2 linked regions of the Bosea vaviloviae genome follow. The protein of the gene in region 1 interacts with the protein of each later gene in a pairwise test. Links are inferred from orthologs where the notes say so. Each region holds a gene or a part of one and is shown in the gene's direction. Other genes may lie near its edges. The genes, in order: hflC and ftsH.

Evidence for each region.
Region 2: the proteins of hflC (region 1) and ftsH interact in binary tests that used the Escherichia coli proteins (3 or more experiments, as listed by UniProt). The link is inferred for Bosea vaviloviae from one-to-one orthologs.

Annotation. Positions count from the first base shown.
Region 1 is NZ_CP017147.1:5,397,301-5,405,693, reverse strand. Bases 2,198-5,197 are described here. They hold hflC (protease modulator HflC), read left to right. Parts: upstream 2,198-3,235; coding sequence 3,236-4,159; downstream 4,160-5,197. Other genes in these bases: BHK69_RS24875 (Do family serine endopeptidase), read left to right, coding at 4,620-5,197; BHK69_RS24880 (DUF2065 domain-containing protein), read left to right, coding at 4,180-4,371; hflK (FtsH protease activity modulator HflK), read left to right, coding at 2,198-3,239. Also shown: BHK69_RS24905 (GntR family transcriptional regulator), read left to right, coding at 1-664; BHK69_RS24900 (GNAT family N-acetyltransferase), read left to right, coding at 889-1,371; BHK69_RS24895 (dihydrofolate reductase), read left to right, coding at 1,376-1,909; more of hflK, read left to right, coding at 2,061-2,197; more of BHK69_RS24875, read left to right, coding at 5,198-6,140; phosphoserine phosphatase SerB, read right to left, coding at 6,339-7,223; tRNA (adenosine(37)-N6)-dimethylallyltransferase MiaA, read left to right, coding at 7,194-8,162; BHK69_RS24860 (GGDEF domain-containing protein), read right to left, coding at 8,166-8,393.
Region 2 is NZ_CP017147.1:6,022,907-6,031,299, reverse strand. What follows is about bases 1,789-4,788. They hold ftsH (ATP-dependent zinc metalloprotease FtsH), read left to right. Parts: upstream 1,789-2,325; coding sequence 2,326-4,251; downstream 4,252-4,788. Other genes in these bases: glmM (phosphoglucosamine mutase), read left to right, coding at 4,501-4,788; tilS (tRNA lysidine(34) synthetase TilS), read left to right, coding at 1,789-2,215. In the rest of the region: peptidoglycan-associated lipoprotein Pal, read left to right, coding at 1-102; tol-pal system protein YbgF, read left to right, coding at 231-1,163; more of tilS, read left to right, coding at 1,160-1,788; more of glmM, read left to right, coding at 4,789-5,844; BHK69_RS27895 (outer membrane protein), read left to right, coding at 6,304-7,155; gpmI (2,3-bisphosphoglycerate-independent phosphoglycerate mutase), read right to left, coding at 7,228-8,393. UniProt on the Escherichia coli protein: Acts as a processive, ATP-dependent zinc metallopeptidase for both cytoplasmic and membrane proteins. Plays a role in the quality control of integral membrane proteins.

The DNA of each region.
Region 1 (8,393 bases):
GACTGTGGCGGCCCAGCCTCTGACGCAGCAGATCGCGAACCACATCCGCGATCTGATCATCCATGACGTCCTGAAGCCCGGTGAGCGCATCCGCGAACAGCCGATCTCCGAGCAGTTGCGGGTCTCGCGCACGCCGATCCGCGAGGCGCTCCAGATCCTCGCGACGGAACGGCTCGTCGACATCCTGCCCAATCGCGGCGCGGTCGTAGCCAATCCCGGCGTCGAGGATTTGCGCGGCATGCTGAAGGTCTACAGCATGCTCGACGGGCTCGGCGGCGAACTCGCTTGCCTCAGCGCCCAGCCGGCGCAGGTGGCTGAGGTCGAGGTGCAGTCCGGCCTGTTGCAGCTGGCGTTCGAGGCCAAGGACCGCTCAGCCTATTTCCAGGCGAACCAGGCCTTCCATCTCGGCATCGTCGCCGGCTCGGGGAATCCGACGCTGGTCGAGATCCACGGCCAATTGAACCTCAGGCTCTATCGCACCCGCTATCTCGCGGTCATGCAGATCAAGGACTGGACTTCGGCGGCCTACCAGCACGCCGACATCCTGAAGGCCTTCCTCGATCGCGACGGCCCGCTGCTCAACCGACTGCTCCAGGCCCATCTGGGCTTCGCCTGGCGCCAGGCAGAAGGCGTCGTCGAGACGCCGGCCCTCGCGAGCGCCTGAACGGCTGCATCCTATGAGACGGCCTTCTGCATGTCGCGCCGGTTCCGCCGGCTGGTGTTTTTCTGGGTTATGCACGAGACAATCGGAGGGTGTCTGCTTGCCGATTCTCCTTCATGCTTCCAAGAACTGCACGCTTCCAAGAACTGCACACTTCCAAGAACTGCACACTTCCAAGAATTTCACGCTTCCATGAACGCGGCGGTCGTCGTCGCAGGGCTTCTGCCATGAGCTTGACCATCCGCCCCGCCCGTCCAGACGAGGCCGGCCTCGTTCTCGGTTTCATCAGGGAACTGGCCGAATACGAGAAGCTGCTGCATGAGGTCGCGGCGACGGAGGCCGACATCGCCTTGGCGCTGTTTGGCCCGAATCCGCGCACATTCTGCGACATCGCGGAGTGGGAGGGCGAGCCGGTCGGCTTCACGGTCTGGTTCTACACCTATTCCACCTTCTCGGGCCGGCATGGCATCTGGCTGGAGGATCTATATGTGCGGCCCGGTCAGCGCGGGCGCGGCATCGGCAAGGGGCTGATCGCGCACCTCGCCAGGCGCTGCGTCGAGGAGGCGCTGCCGCGCCTGGCCTGGTGGGTGCTGAACTGGAACGAGCCGTCGCGGGTGTTCTATCGCTCGATCGGAGCCGCGGCGCAGGACGAGTGGACGGTGAAGCGGCTCGAAGGCGAGGCTTTGGCGCGGTTGGGGCAGGGGAGCTGAGACGATGGCAGCGCTTCCCCTCGTTCCAGCTCTTCCCTTCGTCATTGTCGCAGCCATCGCCGACAACAATGTCATTGGCGACGACAACAAGCTGATCTGGCGCTTGAAGACCGACATGCGGCGGTTCCGCCGCCTGACGACGGGTTGCCCGATCATCATGGGGCGCAAGACTTATCTTTCCATCGGCAAGCCGCTGCCGGGACGCGAGACGATCGTGCTGACGCGGGACGCGCATTTCAGCGCTGAGGGCGTGCATGTCGCGCATTCGCTTGAAGGAGCGCTTGAGCTTGCCCAGAGCCTGGGCCGCGCGATGGGGGCGCATTCGGTCATCATCGGCGGCGGCACGGAGATCTATGGTCAGGTCCTGCCTTTCGCCGACCGGCTCGAACTGACCTTCGTGCATGCAGCGCCGCAGGGCGATGCGGTTTTCCCGGAATGGAATCGCGCTGCGTTCGAAGTCGTCACGCGCGAGGAGCATCCGCACGGCCCCGATGATGAGCACGCTTTCACCTTCGCGACCTTTCGCCGCCGGCCATGAGCCGACTTTCCATTGACGATGAATGACTTGCGCCGTTGACGAATCCATGTCCCATGCCCAAGTCAGCGCCACGGCCCCGCAAGGGCGCTGACAAATGGCCGGCATTCGCCTATTGCACGGCCTGACACGAGCGTAAGGGAACGGCGCAAGTATGCCTTGGAGCAACCAGAGCGGCGGTAGTGGGAGCGGTGGCGGCGGGGGCGGACCCTGGGGCAATCGCGGTGGAAGCGGTGGCGGTGGCGGCCCTTGGGGCGGCGGCTCGAACGGCGGCGGCAGCGGTGGCGGTTCGCCGCCCGATCTGGAAGAGATCCTGCGGCGCAGCCAGGACCGGCTCAAGAATCTGCTTCCCGGCGGCAATGTCGGCGGGCGCGGTCTCGTGCTCGGCCTGCTCGTCCTGATGCTGGTCTGGCTCGCGACCGGCGTCTATTTCGTGCGCCCCAACGAGGTCGGCCTCAATACCGTCTTCGGCAAATATATCGGCAAGACCGGCGAAGGCGCCAACTGGAACTGGCCCTATCCGATCGGCGGCGTGATCAAGCCCCAGGTGACCAATGTCGTCACCACCGAGGTCGGCTTCCGCACGGTCGAATCGGTGCGCACCTCGCGCCAGACCGACGTGATCGAAGAGAGCCTGATGCTGACCGGCGACGAGAACATCGTCGATGTCGACGTCATCGTGCAGTGGCAGATCGACCCCGTCGCGCCCGAGAACTACGTCTTCAACATCCAGGATCCGCCGGGCACGGTGAAGGCCGTCGCCGAGAGCGCGATGCGCGAGGTCGTCGGCCGTCGCAACATCCAGCCGGTGCTGACCACCGATCGCGGCGCGATCGAGACCGAGGTGCGCCAGCTGATGCAGGACACGCTCGACACCTACAAGGCCGGCGTCCAGATCCGCCTCGTGCAGATGCAGAAGGTCGATCCGCCGCAGCAGGTCATCGATTCGTTCCGCGACGTCCAGGCGGCCCGCGCCGACCAGGAGCGCCTGCGCAACGAAGCGCAGACCTATGCCAACCGCGTCGTGCCGGAAGCGCGCGGCCGTTCGGCGCAGCTCGTCCAGTCGGCCGAAGCCTATAAGGACCAGACGGTGGCCGAAGCGCTGGGTCAGGCGAGCCGTTTCAACGCGGTCTATGCGCAGTACAAGAATGCCCCGGCGGTGACCCGCGAGCGTCTCTTCATCGAGACGATGGAGCGCGTGCTCGGCGGCGCCGACAAGATCATCATCGACCAGAAGAATGGTAGCCAGGGTGTCGTGCCCTATCTGCCCCTCAACGAACTCCAGCAGCGGCGCACGGCGCCGGGCGCTCAGCAGGGAGGAGCGGTCCGATGAACGGTTCGATCCTGCGCCTTGGTGCGCTCATCCTCGTCGGCCTCGCCGCGGTCCTGCTCTATGCCGGCACTTTCGTCGTGCAGCAGACGCAATCGGCCATCGTGCTGCAGTTCGGGCGGGTGCGCACCATCGCGACCGCGCCCGGACTCTACTTCAAGCTGCCGGCGCCGTTCGAGACGGTGACCTTCCTCGACAACCGCATCCTCGATCTGGACCTGCCGTCGCAGGAAATCATCGCCTCGGACCAGAAGCGGCTCGTCGTCGATGCCTTCACGCGCTACCGGATTTCCGATCCGCTGAAGTTCTATCAGGCGGTCAACAGCATCCCGCGCGCCAACTCGCAGCTGGCCTCGATCGTCAACGGCAATGTCCGCAGCGTATTGGCTGAGGCGAGCTTCACCGCCATGGTCCGGACCGACCGTTCGCGATTGATGAGCCGTATTCGTGACGATGTGAACCGCGAGGCGGGGCGCTTCGGCATGACCGTCGTCGATGTGCGCCTGCGCCGCGTCGATCTGCCCGCTGCAAACTCGCAAGCCGTGTTCCAGCGCATGCAGACGGAACGCCAGCGCGAGGCGGCCGAAGCCCGCGCGCTCGGCGCCCAGCAGGCGCAGGAGATCAGGGCGCGTGCCGACAGGGATTCGACCGTGATCGTCGCCGAGGCGCAGCGCCGTTCGGACGAGGTTCGCGGCGAGGGCGAAGGCGAGCGCAACCGCGTCTTCGCCGAAGCCTTCGGCAAGGATCCGGAGTTCTTCGCGTTCTATCGTTCGATGCAGGCCTATGAGGCCAGCATCAAGCCGGGCGATACGCGCATGGTGCTTTCGCCCGATACCCCGTTCTTCCGCTTCTTCAATGGGCCGCAAGCCCAGCGGGATGCGGGTGCAACCACCACCGTGCCGGCCGCGCCGGCGCGGCCCTGATTCGAACCCGGGCGCCGCGTATGTGGGATTTCATCGCGGCGCTCGGCCTGGTTTTCGCCATCGAGGGCATCCTGTTCGCGGCGGTGCCGAACCTCGCCAAGGATGCTTTGCGCAGTGCAGCCGAGACGCCGGTCGACCGCATGCGGTTGATCGGTATAGGCTCCGCCGTGCTCGGCGTGGTCCTGGTCTGGCTGGTGCGCGGCGGCGTCTAGGCAAGGCCTGCAAGCGGCCGGTGGACCGTCTTCAGCGCCGGACTGGTACTTTCGCGTTTGCCAGCCTCTCACAAGGCTTCCAGCGTGGGGCGGCCTCCGCGAGCCTGATATGACCGTGCGGGATGCACAATGACGCGATCGTGCACGGCGATTCACGCTGCATCGCGCTTCCGCCGTATTTTCAGGTTCATTACTCAGGCCTATTCTGGCAGGCTGATTGCCTGCCCATTCTCCTCATGAGGACCCTGATGGCATTCAAACAGTCTCCTCTTCGGATCGCCCGGATTGCATTGGTCTGCAGCACGGCTCTGCTGCCGCTGGGCGCCGCTTCGGTTCCCGCGCAGGCGAATTCGCCCGTGCTGGCCGGCCAGGTTTCGCTGGCCGATCTCGTCGACAAGGTCATGCCCGCGGTGGTCAACATCTCGGCAGTGACGACGGGAGACGCCAAGGGCCGCACCCTGCCGCAATTACCGCAGCTTGGCCCCGACACGCCCTTCGGCGACCTGTTCGAGGAATTCTTCAATCGGCGCGGCCAGGGCCGCGACGGCCAGAACCAGCAGGGCGAGCGCCAGGCGCCGCAGCCGCGCCGTTCGCAATCGGCGGGCTCGGGCTTCGTGATCGATGCGTCGGGTATCGTCGTGACGAACAACCACGTCATCGGTGACGCCAACGAGATCACGGTGATCTTTCCCAGCGGCCTGCGCCTCAAGGCCGAGGTCATCGGCAAGGACGCCAAGGTCGATCTCGCCGTGCTGCGGGTGAAGCACGACAAGCCGCTGCCCGCGGTCAAGTTCGGCGATTCCGACGCGATGCGCATCGGCGATCCGGTGATGGCGATCGGCAATCCGTTCGCGCTCGGCGGCTCGGTCTCCTCGGGCATCGTCTCGGCACGTAACCGCGACATCAGCCAGGGACCCTACGACACCTATATCCAGACCGACGCTGCCATCAACAAGGGCAATTCCGGCGGGCCGCTGTTCAACATGGCGGGTGAGGTCATCGGCATCAACACGGCGATCCTGTCGCCGACGGGCGGTTCGGTCGGCATCGGATTCGCCGTGCCGTCCTCGCTCGCGGCCAATGTCGTCGAGCAGTTGCGTGAGTTCGGCGAGACGCGCCGTGGCTGGCTCGGCGTGCGCATCCAGAGCGTCGACGACGCCACCGCCGAGGCGCTCGGCCTCGGCACGGCGCGTGGCGCGCTCATCGCCGGCATCGACGACAAGGGGCCGGCCAAGCCCGCGGGCCTCGAGATCGGCGACGTGGTCGTCAAATTCGACGGCAAGGAGGTCAAGGATTCGCGCGACCTGCCGCGCATCGTCGCCGCCACGCCCGTCGGCAAGGATGTGCCGGTCAGCATCGTGCGCAAGGGCAAGGAAGAGGTGAAGACCGTCAAGCTTGGCCGTCTCGAGGATGGCGAGAAGGTCCAGCCCGCCTCGGCACGCACGCCGGCCGAACCGGCCAAGCCTGCCGTGACCAGCGCTCTTGGCCTCGAATTCTCTCCGCAGACCGAGGAGCTGAAGAAGCGCTACGCGATCAAGGAAGGCACGAAGGGCGTCATCATCACCAAGGTCGACCCGAATTCGAACGCCGCCGACAAGCGCATCTCGGTCGGCGAATTGATCGTCGAGGTCGGCCAGGAGCCGGTGAACTCGCCTGAGGACGTGACCAAGCGTCTCGATGCCTTGAAGAAGGACGGCAAGAAGTCCGCCTTGCTTCTGGTCTCGAACGCGCAGGGCGAAGTCCGCTTCGTCGCGGTGTCGATGAACTGACGCTGGTCGTCATGGATTTGCGAAAGGGCGGCCGTCGAGGCCGCCCTTTTTTTGTGTTGTCGATTTGGGAGCTTTGTTCCGGAGTTCGCGCGATCCTTCGTAGAGTTCCGGAGCCCTCCGATGGATCCCGGAGCTGTGCGGCTTACGCCGCTTGTCCAGGATGATGCGTCGAGATTCCGGAGCTTCCGAGGCCAGGTGCTACCTGACGATCTCTGCGCCAGTATAGCCCTGGGCATAGAGCAGCGCCGTCAGATCGGCGTGGTCGAGCCTCGCATGGGCGGCGGCGGCGACCGCCGGCTTGGCGCGGAAGGCTGCGCCCAGGCCCGCTTCGCCCAGCATGGCAAGGTCATTGGCCCCGTCTCCAACGGCGAGCGTCTGTGCCGGGGCGAGGCCAAGACGCCCGCGCAATTCCAGTAGCGCATCGAGCTTGGCCTGCTTGCCGAGGATCGGGTCGGCGACCTCGCCGGTCAGCACGCCCTCATGCGCAAGCAAGACATTGGACCGGTGCTCGTCGAAGCCGATCATCGTGCTGATCGGCCCGGTGAAGACGGTGAAGCCGCCCGAGACCAGCGCGGTATAGCCGCCATGGGCGCGCATGGTGCGCACGAGCGCCGATCCGCCCGGCGTCAGTGTGATGCGGTCAGTAATGATCTCGCCGACGACCGAAAGCGGCACGCCTTTCAGCAAGGCGACGCGCTCGCGCAGGGCTGGCTCGAAGGCGATTTCACCGCGCATGGCGCGCTCGGTGATGCCGGAGACCTTCTCCTTGAGGCCGACATAGGCGGCGAGCTCGTCGATGCACTCCTGACCGATCATGGTCGAATCCATATCGGCGAGGAACAGCGCCTTGCGCCGCGTCGCTTCCGGCTGGACCACGATATCGATCGCGGCGCCCGCGAGGGCGAGACGGATCTCGGCTTCCAACTTGCGCGCGTCGTTCGCTTCCGCGAAGACGTCGGCGGCGATCTCGCCGTCGAGACGCGCGCTGCGCGTAAGGCCGGAGATGGTTGCCGAGAGATGGCTCAGCAGGCTGTCATCGACCAGCGCCTGACCATGGGCGGAAACGAGCGTGGCGACGAGCATGAGGAAGGACCGGGCAGGGTGACGATCAGGGCGGTGCTCATCGCAGGTCCGACGGCCAGCGGCAAGTCCGCGCTGGCGATGGCGATCGCGCGACGCTTCGGCGGCACCGTGGTCAATGCCGATTCCATGCAGGTCTATGCCGACCTCCGGATCATCACGGCGCGCCCGACGCAAGCCGAGGAAGCGTCCGTGCCGCATCGGCTCTATGGCCATGTCGACGGTGCGGAGAACTATTCGGCGATGCGTTACGCCGCCGAGACCGGCGCGCTGCTGGCGGAGCTCTGGCAGGCCGGCTCGTTACCGGTGCTGGTCGGCGGAACCGGGCTCTATTTCAAGGCGCTGACCGAAGGGTTCTCGGCGATTCCGCCAGTGCCGGAGGCCGTGCGGGCGGCGTTCCGCGCCCGCGTCGCGGGGCTGGAGACGGCAGCCTTGCATGACGAACTCCGGGCGCGCGATCCGGCCATGGCCGAACGGTTGCGGCCGAGCGACCGCATGCGGACCATGCGGGCGTTGGAGGTGTGGGAGGCGACGGGGCGTTCGCTGGCGAGTTTCCAGGGCGACCGCCGGCCGGGCCCTCTCGACGGCCTGCCGCTGCTGCGCCTCTTCGTGGCGCCGGAGCGCGAGGAGATCCGCGCGCGGATCGACCGGCGCTTCGAGGCGATGATGGCGGAAGGTGCGCTGGACGAGGTCGCGCGCCTGCGCGAGCGCCGGCTCGACCCGCTGCTGCCGGTGATGCGCGCCCATGGCGTGCCGGGGCTGATCGCCCATCTCGACGGCGATCTCTCGCTGGCGGAGGCGATCGCGCGTGGGCAGGCCGATACGCGCGCCTATGCCAAGCGGCAGGTCACCTGGTTCCGGCATCAGATGGCGGGATGGACGGCTGTCGCGCCCAGCGCTGCGCTGGATGGCGCCTTGCAGGCGATCGAGGCCGCGTCCTGAGGATCAGGCCGCGGCTGCGGCCGTGGTGACGAGGGCGGGCTCGGCCAGCCTGATGCAGTCGCGGCCGTCGTTCTTGGCGCGGTAGAGCGCGCGGTCGGCGCGCTCGATGAAGGCGGTGAAATTCTCGCCCTTCTGCCGCGTGGCGATGCCGAAGCTCGCCGAAACCTGCAGGGCCAGCGTCTCCGACACCGGCAAGCGCTTGGTTTCGAGGGTGTGCTGCATGCGCTGCGC
Region 2 (8,393 bases), 630 kb from region 1 along the record:
TCCTATGGCAAGGAGCGCCCGGTCGCGGTCTGCAACGACATCTCGTGCTGGTCGCAGAACCGCCGCTCGGTGACGGTGCTCGACGGGGCCGGCGGCGTCTGATCGCTGTCCAGCCTCCCGATCAAGCTCGGGCCGGCGCCTTCCGAAGAGGAAGCCGCCGGCCCTTTCATATTTTGGCCGTGGTGAGGGCGTGTTATAGCGCCGAAACCAAGTGCAACCGGTTGTCGACAATGCTCAGAGACGTCGCTCTTCACCGCAAGGCCCATTCCCTGCTGGTCGTTCTGGCCGCAGGCTGGATGGCGTTGGCCATGGCGGCTCCGGCGCGAGCCCAGGACGCGGCCGAACTCACCGTGCGCACCGCGCGGCTCGAGAACCAGCTGCGTCAGCTCTCCGGGCAGATCGAGCAGCTCCAGTTCGAGAACAAGCGTCTCTCCGAGCAATTGCGCAAGTTTCAGGAAGATGTCGATTTCCGCCTGAACGAGCGTGGCGGCGGCCGCGCCGGCGGCGCCGCGCCTGCAACGGCGCCGAGCAGCGCACCTGCTGGCGGCCAGCAGCGCCAGCGGCGCGGCGATGCCTTCGATCCCACGACGCAGCAAGGGGCAGCCGGTGCGCCGCGCTCGCTCGGAGGCGGCGTGGAGGGTATCATCGAGGAGGATTTCGCGGGAACGCCGGGCCAAGGTCCGCTCGACATCCAGGGCGTCGGGCGCCCGGTGCCGCAAGGCGCCTTGCCCCCGTCGGTTCCGCGGGGGCCGAGCGTGGCCGCGACCGGCGGCGCGAGCTCGGCCAAGGAAGCCTATGACATCGCCTACGCCTCGGTGCTGCGCAAGGAATACGAGCAGGCCGAGATGGGCTTCCGCCAGTTCCTGCAGAGCTATCCGCGCGACCGGCTCGCCGCCGACGCGACCTACTGGCTGGGCGAGAGCTATTTCCAGCGCCAGCGCTATCGCGAGGCGGCCGAGCAGTTCCTGAAGATTTCGCGCGAGAACCCGCGTTCGAACAAAGCGCCCGACAGCCTGCTCAGGCTCGGCATGGCCCTGAACGGGTTGGGCGCGCGCGATCAGGCCTGCGCCACCTATGCCAAGGTCGGCGTCGACTATCCCGCTGCCTCCAACGCCGTGCGTCAGGGTGTCGAGCGCGAGCGCCGCCGCTCCGGTTGCGCTTGAGCGCGCAGCCGGCCCTGGTCGCGGAGCACGAGCCGGTCCTCGCCGGCGAGGCGGAGGCGCTTTTCGCCGATCTCGCCAATGAACCCAGATTGCTCGTCGCGGTCTCGGGCGGGCCGGATTCGGTCGCGCTGTTGGCTTTGCTTGCTGAATGGGCGGGCCGTCCCGGACGGCCCGAGATCGTCGCCGCGACGATCGATCATGGTCTACGCGACGGTTCCGCTGCCGAGGCGCAGGCCGTGGCCCGGCTTTGCGACGGGCTCGGCGTTCCCCACGCGCTCCTGCCCTGGCTCGGCCCAAAGCCCGTGACCGGCTTGCAAAACCGGGCGCGAACAGCCCGCTACCATCTGCTCGCCCGCGAGGCCGAGCGGCGCGGCGGCGCGGCGGTCGTCACAGCCCATACGCTGGACGATCAGGCCGAGACCCTGCTGATGCGCATGGCGCACGGCTCGGGACCAGCCGGGCTTGTCGGCATGCGGACACGCAGCCGCCGGGACGGCATCGCGCTGGCGCGGCCGCTGCTGAGCGTCGCCAAGGCGCGGCTCGTTGCGACCGCCCGGGCACGCGGCCTGTGGTTCGCGGCCGATCCGAGCAATCTCGACCCGCGCTTCGAGCGCGTGCGCTGGCGCATGCTGATGCCGGTGCTGTCGGAGGCCGGGCTCGACGCCGATCGCCTGGGGACACTGGCGACGCGGCTGGCGCGCATGGAGAGGGCGCTGGCTAGCCAGGCCGAGGCGCTCTGGCCGGCGATGGTCATGCCCTGCGACGAGGCCGGTGCGGTCAAGCTTGGCTTCGCCGCCCTGCTCGCGCACCCTGAGGAGATGGTGTTGCGTCTGCTGGCGCGGGCCGTCGATAGCGTCGCGGCCGATGAAGACGCGGTGACGCGGCTGGAGAGGCTCGAAAGCTGCGGTTTTGCGTTGATTGAGGCGGCGCGGGCGCGGTTTGCCTTGACACGGACATTGTCGGGGTGCGTGCTGACGCTTGGTCGCGATGGTGTCCTTTGCGTGCGGCGCGAGCCTGTCCGCAAGCGGGGTGTTCACCCTGCGGCGTCATAAGGTCTGGTCGATCGGCCCGTTTCCCTTGGCAAGGGCGTGTGCCGCACCTAGATTAGCCTAGCAAACCCTTGGCCTCCTCCGGCATTCCGGCAGGCCCGATCGGACTGGTGATGAATCCGAACTTCCGTAACTTCGCCCTTTGGGTGGTGATCTTCCTGCTGGTTCTGGCGCTCGTCACGCTCTTCCAGAGCCCAAGCCAGCGTGCCAGCACCAATGAAATTCCCTACAGCCAGCTGATCAACGAGTCTGAGGCCGGGCGCATCGCTAATGTCGTGGTCGCCGGCCAGGAGATTTCCGGCACCTTCTCGGATGGCCGCAGCTTCGTGACCTATGCGCCTTATGGCGACCCGGCACTGCTCAAGACCTTGGCCCAGAAGGGCGTTCAGGTCTCGGCGCGGGCGCCGTCCGAGGGCACGCCCTGGTTCATGGCGCTGCTGGTGAACTCGCTGCCCTTCGTCATCTTCATCGGCCTGTGGATCTTCATGTCCCGCCAGATGCAGAACGGCGCCGGCAGGGCCATGGGCTTCGGCAAATCCAAGGCGAAGCTCCTGACCGAGGCGCATGGCCGCGTCACCTTCGAGGATGTCGCCGGCATCGACGAGGCCAAGGAAGATCTTCAGGAGATCGTCGAATTCCTGCGCGATCCGCAGAAGTTCCAGCGGCTGGGCGGGCGCATCCCGCGCGGCGTATTGCTGGTTGGCCCTCCCGGTACCGGCAAGACCTTGACCGCGCGCGCCGTCGCCGGCGAGGCGAACGTGCCGTTCTTCACGATCTCGGGTTCCGACTTCGTCGAGATGTTCGTCGGCGTCGGCGCGAGCCGTGTGCGCGATATGTTCGAGCAGGCCAAGAAGAACTCGCCCTGCATCATCTTCATCGACGAGATCGACGCGGTCGGCCGCCATCGCGGCGCCGGCCTCGGCGGCGGCAATGACGAGCGCGAGCAGACGCTCAATCAGCTCCTCGTCGAAATGGACGGCTTCGAGGCGAATGAGGGCGTCATCATCATCGCCGCCACCAACCGCCCTGACGTGCTCGACCCCGCGCTGCTGCGTCCGGGCCGTTTCGACCGCCAGATCGTCGTGCCGAACCCCGATGTCGCCGGTCGCGAGAAGATCCTGCGCGTCCATGTCCGCAAGGTGCCGATGGCGCCGGACGTCGACCTCAGGATTCTGGCCCGCGGCACGCCGGGTTTCTCGGGCGCCGACCTGATGAACCTCGTCAACGAGGCGGCGCTGCTCGCAGCCCGTCGCGGCAAGCGCATGGTCACCCATGGCGAATTCGAGGACGCCAAGGACAAGGTCATGATGGGCGCCGAGCGCAAATCCATGGCGATGTCCGAGGAAGAGAAGAAGCTGACCGCCTATCACGAGGCGGGCCACGCCATCGTCGGTCTTTATGTTCCCGCCGGCATCCCGGTCCATAAGGCGACGATCATCCCGCGCGGTCGTGCGCTCGGCATGGTCAAGTTCCTGCCGGAGGGCGACCGCTATTCCATGAAATTCAAGGAGTTCACCTCGCAGCTTGCGGTCGCCATGGGCGGGCGCGTGGCGGAAGAGATGACCTTCGGCATGGAGAACGTCACCTCGGGCGCGACCGGCGACATCCAGCAGGCGACCAAGATGGCCAAGGCCATGGTCACCCAGATGGGCTATTCCCAAGAGCTCGGCCTGGTCGCTTATGGCGACAACCAGGAGGAGGTTTTCCTCGGCATGTCGATGGGCCGGACCCAGAACTTGTCGGAGGCGACCGCGCAGAAGATCGATAGCGAGGTCCGCAAGCTCGTCCACCAAGGCTATCTCGACGCCAAGGCGATCCTGACCGAGCACCATGAACAGTTCGTCGAGGTGGCCGAGGCGCTGCTCGAATTCGAGACGTTGACCGGCGACGAGATCCGCGACCTGATCGCCGGCAAGCGCCCGGTGCGCGAGACCGACGACACCCCACATGCGCCGCGCGGTTCGGCGGTTCCCAGCGCCGGCCGCGGCCGCAAGCGCGGCGAACCCGACGCCGGGCTGGAGCCGCAGCCGCAGATCTGAGGCTAAGTCCTCTCCCGATTGGAAAAGGCGGCCGATACGGCCGCCTTTTTTCTTGTGGGCCGTAATCTTCTCCTGGAATGACGCAGTAGCTTCGAGTGTCGCGGCCCGATCGCAGTCAATGGCAGCGCCTTGCGCCGCTCGGCCCCGTGGTCGGATAGGATTCGTCACAAATCGTGAGAAGGCGGAAACCAATTCCGGCTATAGAAGGAAGCCGGATCGAGCCTGAGGGCTCGTGTGGACAGAGCAAACATGACACGCAAATATTTCGGAACCGACGGCATTCGCGGGCGCGCCAACGGCGTCATCACGCCCGACCTCGCCTTGAAGGTCGGTCAGGCGACCGGCATTGCCTTTCATCGCGGCGAGCATCGCCACCGCGTCGTCATCGGCAAGGATACGCGGCTCTCGGGCTATATGATCGAATACGCCATGGTCGCGGGCTTCACCTCCGTTGGCATGGACGTGATGCTGCTCGGCCCGATGCCGACGCCGGCCGTGGCGATGCTGACGCGCTCGATGCGCGCCGATCTCGGCGTCATGATCTCGGCTTCGCACAACCCCTATGAAGATAATGGCATCAAGCTGTTCGGCCCCGACGGTCACAAGCTGAATGACGAGGTCGAGGCCGAGATCTCGGCCCTGCTCGATTCCGACCTGTCGCCGCGGCTCTCGACCTCGCCGATGCTCGGTCGGGCCAAGCGCATCGAGAGCGCCCATGCCCGCTATATCGAATTCGCCAAACGCACGCTGCCGCGCAATATGAGCCTGGAGGGCCTGCGGATCGTGGTCGATTGCGCCAATGGCGCCGCCTACAAGGTCGCCCCCGAAGCGCTCTGGGAGCTTGGCGCAGAGGTCATCGCGATCGGTGTCGAACCGGACGGGCTGAACATCAACAAGGATGTCGGCTCGACCCATCCCGCCGCCTTGATCCAGAAGGTGCGGGAATTGCGCGCCGATGTCGGCATTGCGCTCGACGGCGACGCCGACCGCGTATTGATCGTCGATGAGCAGGGACAGGTCGTCGATGGCGACCAGCTCATGGCGGTGATCGCGCGCAGCTGGCAAGAGGATGGGCGGCTCTCGCAGCCCGGCATCGTCGCGACGGTGATGTCCAATCTTGGCCTGGAGCGCTATCTCGGCGGCCTCGGCCTGTCGTTGGCGCGGACCTCGGTCGGCGATCGCTATGTGCTCGAGCATATGCGCGCTCATGGCTTCAATGTCGGCGGTGAGCAGTCCGGCCACATCATCCTTTCCGATTATGGGACGACGGGCGATGGGCTGGTCGCTGCGCTGCAGCTTCTTGCTGTGGTGAAGCGCCAGGACAAGCCGGTCTCGGAGGTCTGCCACTGCTTCGAGCCGCTGCCGCAGATCCTCAAGAATGTCCGCTACAAGCAGGGCCATCCGCTCAAGGAGAAGCCCGTCGTCAGCGCCATCGAGGCGGCGACGCAATTGCTCGGCGCGGGCGGCCGGCTCGTCATCCGCCCGTCGGGCACCGAACCGGTGATCCGGGTGATGGCGGAGGGCGATGACGCCGACCTCGTCATGCGCGCGGTCGACGATGTCGTCGAGGCCGTGACGAAGGCTGCGGCGTAAAGGCCAACTGGCGCTGTTGCTTATCCTCGGAGCCGCTCCGTCATACTGGACGAGAGGCCCTCGGGTCCGGCCTTCGGCCGGCCCAAGGACGCAGCTCCGGGATGCATCATAGAGCCAGACTTGTCGAAGGATCGGCGCTCCGACGGATCCCGGGACTTCGCGGAGTTTATCCTTGGGCTGCTCGAAGATCGGAGCCGAGGGCGAAGCTCAGGATGACTGGCGGTTCCGGGCCAAGATGATCAACCTGGCCAGGGCCGCTGCGTCCCAGCGGATTGGCGGGCCGTTAACCCGAAACCCATCGCAGTTAGGAATTCGGTAAGTATTGGGGGGTGCTTCACTCTTTTTTCAGGTTAAGCGTTAGGGTTAAGTCTCATTTAAGAAATCCCTGTCAACGTCCTTCCTATCGGTAACTCGCGCGAGCTGCGTTCTTGGCGTCGCGCAAACTCGAAGGACACTGCCATGGGCAGCCTGAAAATCCTTGCGCTGGCAGGCGTCATGGCTGTCAGCGCCTCCGCGCTCGCAACCGCCGCCGATTACATGCCGGCTCCGCCGCCGCCCGAGCCGCTTGGCCTCAAGGGCTCGATCTCGAGCGGCATCTATCTGCGCGGCGATATCGGTGTCGGCTATCAGTCGGTCAGCAAGTACCATCAGGACGATGTCGCGGCTTTCGGCGGCAGCTTCTTCGGAGCGGCCGAGGGCAACCACGCGGTCTTCGGCGGGCTCGGCATCGGCTATCGCTTCAACAACTGGTTCCGGGTCGATGCGACCGGCGAATATCGCGGCGGCTCGACGATCGGCACCAACGACATCATCTACAACCCCTTCGCGGGGGTGAACCAGACGAACACTTACAAGGGCAACCTGTCCTCGATGGTGGCGCTGTTCAACGGCTATGTCGATCTGGGCACCTGGAACTGCCTGACGCCCTATATCGGCGCCGGTATCGGCTATGCCTCGAACAGGATCACGGGCCTGACCGATCAGGGCATCGTCGGCATCTCGCCGACGCTCGGCACGGCGGCCAGCGGCACCAAATCGGGCCTCGCCTGGGCGCTGATGGCCGGCGTCGGCTACGAGGTGAACAAGAACCTCACGCTCGAACTCGGCTATCGCTACCTCAATCTCGGCGATGCCCGCTCCGGCTCCATCAACAACGCCTTCCTCGCCGAGAGCTACGCGCCGCTCAAGGCCAAGGACATCGACAGCCACGATTTCAGGATCGGCATGCGCTGGAACTTCGGCGAGTCGGATTGCTGCGGCCCGGTCGAACGCCCGGTGGCCTATGCGCCGCCGACCGTGCGCAAATACTGAGAGCCGGCAAAATCTCGCATTCTGGCGGCGCGGACCTCGGGTCCGCGCCGTTTTCGTTGCGGGCGGCCGCTATCAGCGCAATAGCGAACGGCCGGTCATCTCGGCCGGCTGCGGCAGGCCGATCAGGGCAAGCAGCGTCGGGGCGATATCGGCGAGGCGGCCTTCAGCCAGGGCCATCGCGCCGCTGCCGACCAGCATGATCGGCACCGGGTTGGTGGTGTGGGCGGTATGCGGTGCCCCCGTCACCGGATCGACCATCAATTCGCAATTGCCATGGTCGGCGGTGACGATGAGCGAACCGCCTGCTGCCGTGATCGCGTCGGCGATGCGCCCGAGGCCGGCATCGACCGTCTCGACGGCCTTGATCGCGGCTGCGAGCACGCCGGTATGGCCGACCATGTCGGGGTTGGCGAAGTTCAGCACGAGGAGATCATAAGCGCCGGACTGGACCGCCTCGACCGCCCGCTGGGTCAGTTCGGGCGCCGACATCTCAGGCTGCAAATCATAGGTAGCGACCTTGGGGGAGGGCACCATGACGCGGTCCTCGCCCGGATAGGGCGTCTCCTCGCCGCCATTGAAGAAATAGGTGACGTGCGGGTATTTCTCGGTCTCGGCCATGCGGATTTGTGTCATCCCAACCTTGGCGACCGTCTCGCCGAGGCCGTTGGCGAGCGTCTGCGGGGCGAATAGCGCCGGCATCAGCGGGTCGAGCTCCGCGCTGTAGGAGGTCATGCTGACAGCCTTGGCGAGCACGGGTCGGCGCGGACGCGCGAAGCCGGCGAACTCAGGCTGAAGCACCGCACCGAGAATCTCGCGAATCCGGTCCGAGCGGAAATTGAAGCTGAGCAGCCCGTCGCCGTCCTGCATGCCGCTAAAGCCTGCGACCACGGCAGGCTTGATGAACTCGTCGGTCGTGCCTTGCGCATAGGCGCTGGCGATCGCGGCCTGCGTATCGGCGAAGGTCTGGCCTTCGCCCTCGACCATGGCGCGCCAGGCCTGCTCGACCCGTTCCCAGCGATTGTCGCGATCCATCGCGAAATAGCGGCCCGACAGCGTCGCGATCGCGGCCTGCGGCGGCAGCGCGGCGCTCAAGGCTGCGACATAGGCGGCGGCCGATTGCGGGGGCGTGTCGCGGCCGTCGGTGAAGATATGGATGCGGACCGGGATGCCATTCCGAACCAGGATTTGCGCCAGCGCAACCGCGTGATCCTGATGGGCATGGACGCCGCCAGGCGAGA